DNA from 2 places in the Parvimonas parva genome. Region 1 is predicted to be linked to the other one. Evidence: a T-box and tRNA genes for the amino acid it is inferred to sense, from the RefSeq annotation. Region 1 holds a T-box; the other holds one or more tRNA genes.
The links. A T-box is a leader RNA that pairs with one kind of tRNA and senses whether it is charged. The one in region 1 lies ahead of leuS (leucine--tRNA ligase), so its partner is inferred to be a tRNA-Leu.
Positions count from the first base shown of each region.

Region 2: it has a tRNA-Leu gene. The T-box ahead of leuS (leucine--tRNA ligase) is inferred to sense a tRNA for this amino acid. The anticodon was not compared.

Region 1 is NZ_AP038371.1:582,984-585,457, forward strand. Features, by position in the region: gene ACKTSI_RS03100 (MATE family efflux transporter) at 1-1,101, shown strand, start outside; T-box leader at 1,152-1,339, shown strand; gene leuS (leucine--tRNA ligase) at 1,380-2,474, shown strand, end outside.
Region 2 is NZ_AP038371.1:268,651-271,124, reverse strand. Features, by position in the region: gene ACKTSI_RS01360 (hypothetical protein) at 1-181, opposite strand, end outside; tRNA gene ACKTSI_RS01355 (tRNA-Met) at 1,122-1,198, opposite strand; tRNA gene ACKTSI_RS01350 (tRNA-Leu) at 1,214-1,302, opposite strand; tRNA gene ACKTSI_RS01345 (tRNA-Asn) at 1,308-1,382, opposite strand; rRNA gene rrf (5S ribosomal RNA) at 1,383-1,498, opposite strand; rRNA gene ACKTSI_RS01335 (23S ribosomal RNA) at 1,817-2,474, opposite strand, start outside.

The sequences.
Region 1 (2,474 bases):
GATAAGCAATTTAGAAAATATATTGACACTTCTGTTGTTATAAATTTATTTATGTCTATTACTTTTGCGATATTATTATATATTTTTAGATTAGATGTAATTAAGTTTTTTAACATAAAGAGTGAGTTAGTAATTTCGCTTGCAAATAGTTATTTGAAAGTTGTTATATTAGGAGTTCCTTTTACTTTTTTAAATCCACTATTTTCAGGAGTTTTTAATGGCTCAGCAAATAGTAAAGTTCCATTTATTGCAAATTCCTTAGGGCTTATTATAAATATAGTTTTAGACCCGATTTTAATCTATGGTTATTTTGGTTTACCTGAGCTTGGAGTTAGAGGGGCAGCTGTTGCTACAACTTTATCTCAAATAGTTGTTACAAGCATTTTTGTGATTTTTTCAATTAAAGATGGTAAAATTTTAAAAGGTTTTAATTTAATTAAAAATTTCAGTAAGCCAACTTTTTATGAGGTTTTAAGACTTGGAGTTCCAACTGCTTTTAAATCTTGTATATTTGCTTTTATCTCAACTATTTTACTTAGAATAATTGCAAGTTGGGGAGAAAGTGCCGTTGCAGCAGAGAATGTTGCAGTACAGATAGAGGCCATAAACTGGATGACTGTTGAAGGCTTTTCTATTGCACTTTGTGCATTGATTGGTCAAAATTATGGAGCTAAAAATTATGATAATATAGTTTTGGGATATAAAAAAGGTCTTAAGATAATTTTAGGAATTGGAATTTTTTGTTCATTCTTTTTATATTTTTCATCAGACTACATAATCAGACTATTTATAAAAAATGATGTTAATACCATTAGAATGGGTGTTAGTTATTTAAAAATTTTAGCTTTTTCTGAAATATTTTTAGCTCTTGAAATAGGAATTTCAGGAATGTTTAACGGACTTAAAAATACAAAAACGCCTACGATAATAAGTACATTTTCAAATGCTTTGAGAATTCCACTTGCGTATCTAGTTTTTTATTCAAAATTGAATATAAGCTATATGTGGGTTGTAATTTCTTTTTGTACTTTTTTAAAGGGAATGTTAAATTATATTTTCTTTAAACGATTCATCAAGAAAAACTTTGATTTTGAACTTTGATGTATTGAAAAAAAATAAAAGATATGATAAAATATTTGTATTGTAAATTTAGAAAATTTTTGATTGAAAGTAGTAAATATATTTAATTTTTAAGAGAGTCATTGTTTGGTGTGAAATGATATTTTAGTATATTGAATTTACTCATGAAATGCGAAAGCCGTTGATTACGTTATAATCTTAGAGTGAGTTAATTACTAATTAGAGTGGTACCACGGAAATTTCAACTTTCGTCTCTTTTCGAGACGGAAGTTTTTTTATATTATGAATGGAGGAATGTTATGAAAAATTATGAGCCAAAGAATATTGAAAAAAAATGGCAAGATATTTGGGACGAAAAAAAACCCTTTAAATGCGAAATAAATGATAAAGAAAAATTTTATGCATTGATAGAATTTCCTTATCCGTCAGGACAAGGACTTCATGTTGGACACCCAAGACCATATACTGCATTAGACGTTGTAAGTAGAAAGAGAAGACTTGAAGGACAAAATGTTTTATTCACTATGGGTTGGGATGCTTTTGGTCTTCCAACTGAAAACTATGCGATGAAAAACAAAATTCATCCTGAAATTGTAACAAAAAATAATATTAAGAATTTCAAAAAACAATTAAAGAGCATTGGTTTTTCTTTTGATTGGGACAGAGAAATAAATACAACAGACCCTGATTATTACAAATGGACTCAATGGATTTTTATGAAGATGTTTGAAAAAGGTCTTGCATATAAAATGGAAATGCCTATAAATTTCTGTACGTCTTGTAAAGTTGGTTTGTCTAACGAAGAAGTTGTAGGTGGTTGTTGTGAAAGATGTGGTGGAGAAGTTATACATAAAGTTAAAAATCAATGGATGTTGAAGATAACTGAATATGCAGATAGACTTATAGACGACCTTGAAGAAGTTGATTTTATTGATAGAGTTAAAACTCAACAAATCAACTGGATTGGCAGAAGTTATGGTATGGAAGTTAAATTTAAAATGAAAGATATTGATGATGATATTTTAGTTTATACTACTAGACCTGACACAATTTTTGGAGCAACTTATATGGTTATTTCTTGTGAGCATCCATTACTAAAAAAATATGCTGGCAAAATAAAAAATAAAGAAGAAATTGAAAAATATGTTTTAGAAGTTCAAAAGAAATCTGAATTTGAAAGAACAGAAATGAATAAAGATAAAACAGGAGTTAAGATTGACGGAATTACTGCAATCAATCCTTGCACACAAAAAGAAATTCCAGTATTTATTTCAGATTATGTTTTGATGACTTACGGAAGTGGAGCAATTATGGCTGTACCTGCTCATGACACCAGAGATTTTGACTTTGCTAAAAAATTTGGCTTGGAAATTGTTGAAGTAGTAAGTGGTGGA
Region 2 (2,474 bases), 310 kb from region 1:
TTAACCCTGCAAGTCTTTGATGCATAAACAAATGTATCAAAATAGAAATAGAACACAAAGTCATACTAATTATAGGTATAATTTTTATTAAATTTCTATTTAGTTTATCTCTTAACAACATAGCAATTATAGGTAACAAAATCGCTATTACTCCAACTACTATACTAATTCCAGTTTCCATAATTTACCTCCTATTAAAGTTTTCAGTTTATTAACTGTTATAAGCATTTTATCATAAAATATATTTTTTTACAATGATATTAATTCTTGTATATTTTTAATTAGTAAAAAATTTTTACAATGCAAAACATCTAGTAACTAGCAAAAAAAACACAACCCGAACAAGTTGTGTTTCTTTTAACTATTTATTTCTTTTTTTATTTATAACAGTCATTGCTCCAAGTAATGCCAATGGTAATAAAGCACTTGCACCGGAAATTGAAGTCTTTGCTAATTTTGATTTTTTAACAACTTTCTTATCTTTAGTCGTTTTATCAGAATTAGATTTAACATTTTTTCCTTCATCTCTTGTATCATCTGTTACTTTAGGTGTCTTTTCATTAACAGTTTTTTCATCAGCCTTTCCATTATATACAACTGCATATACTGAGAAGTGTTCGGTTGTAAATGTAACTGTTTTTTCATTTTGTGTAAAGTTTTTGCTTGTAAGCTTTCCATTTTTATCAATATGATAAACATCTTTTACATCTTTTCCTTCATTTTTTTGAACAGTAACTTTATATATTCCATTTCCAAGTTCTACACGTTTTCCATTTTCTACAAAATAAATATCAAAAGCATCTGAATCAAAACCTTTTAAAGATTTTACTTTTTCAACTTTTAATTCAATTCCACTTCTTAAATTATCTGATTCTACCTTAACTGTCTTTTCTTTATTTTCTATAAATTTAATTTTTTCATAATTTCTCCTTAAATTTTAATTACAAAACAAATATATTTATTAAATTTCTCTTGCACACCAATTATATATGTTTACAATTTTTATCAATATTGAATACATTTACATAAAAAATTTTAATGAATAATGATTTTCTATAACTAAATCCTATTAAATAAAATAGAAATTTATAGAAAAAAAGAACAACTTTTCAGTTGTTCTATGGTTGCGGGAGCAGGATTTGAACCTACGACCTTCGGGTTATGAGCCCGACGAGCTACCAAACTGCTCCATCCCGCGATATAAAAATTTAATTGGTGCCGAGGACCGGAATCGAACCGGTACGATGAGTTAACATCGCAGGATTTTAAGTCCTGTGCGTCTGCCAGTTCCGCCACCCCGGCACAATTGGCTCCCAGGGTGGGGCTCGAACCCACAACCTACCGGTTAACAGCCGGGTGCTCCACCATTGAGCTACCTAGGAGTTTGGCTACTTTCTAATCTCCCAATACGAAATGTATTAGTACATTCGACGTTTAAGAGCTTAACTTCCGTGTTCGAGATGGGAACGGGTGTATCCTCTTAGCTATCGTAGCCATACTTTTTTTATTTTACAATATATTACGTTAAGCTCTGAGCTTTCGCAGTCGAAACTTACAATTTTTAAAAATTTCATATTTAAAAATTGAGTTTCTTTGCATCTGACCTACGACGCAATCATAGATTGCTGTTAGGTCATTAACTTCTGTGTTCGAGATGGAAACAGGTGTATCCTCTTAACCATTGTAGCCATACTTTTAATATAAAGTAAAATTTACTCTATATACTATTATAAGTTTCAAACAAAAAATCTGAAACTTAATTTAAATATTTTGTAATATATTTCTGTTGAAATCCTCAATTAAAGAGTATATATTTCTGGTCAAGCTTTCGATTTATTAGTATCAGTTAGCTTTGATGTTGCCACCTTTACACCTCTGACCTATCTACGACATTTTCTGTATCGAATCTCTCTTGTATTTCTACAACAGGAAATCTCATCTTGAGGGGGGCTTCGTGCTTAGATGCCTTCAGCACTTATCCCTTCCAGACTTAGCTATTCAGCATTACCATTGGCATGATAACTGATACACCAGCGGTCTGTCCATCCCGGTCCTCTCGTACTAAGGACAGCTCCTCTCAAATTTCCTACGCCCACGATGGATAGGGACCGAACTGTCTCACGACGTTCTGAACCCAGCTCGCGTGCCTCTTTAATGGGCGAACAGCCCAACCCTTGGGACCTACTCCAGCCCCAGGATGAGACGAGCCGACATCGAGGTGCCAAACCTCCCCGTCGATGTGAACTCTTGGGGGAGATAAGCCTGTTATCCCCGGGGTAGCTTTTATCCGTTGAGCGATGGCCCTTCCACTCGGTACCACCGGATCACTAAGTCCTAGTTTCCTATCTGCTCCACTTGTTGGTGTCGCAGTTAAGCTCCCTTTTGCCTTTGCACTCTTAGAATGATTTCCATCCATTCTGAGGGAACCTTTGAACGCCTCCGTTACTCTTTAGGAGGCGACCGCCCCAGTCAAA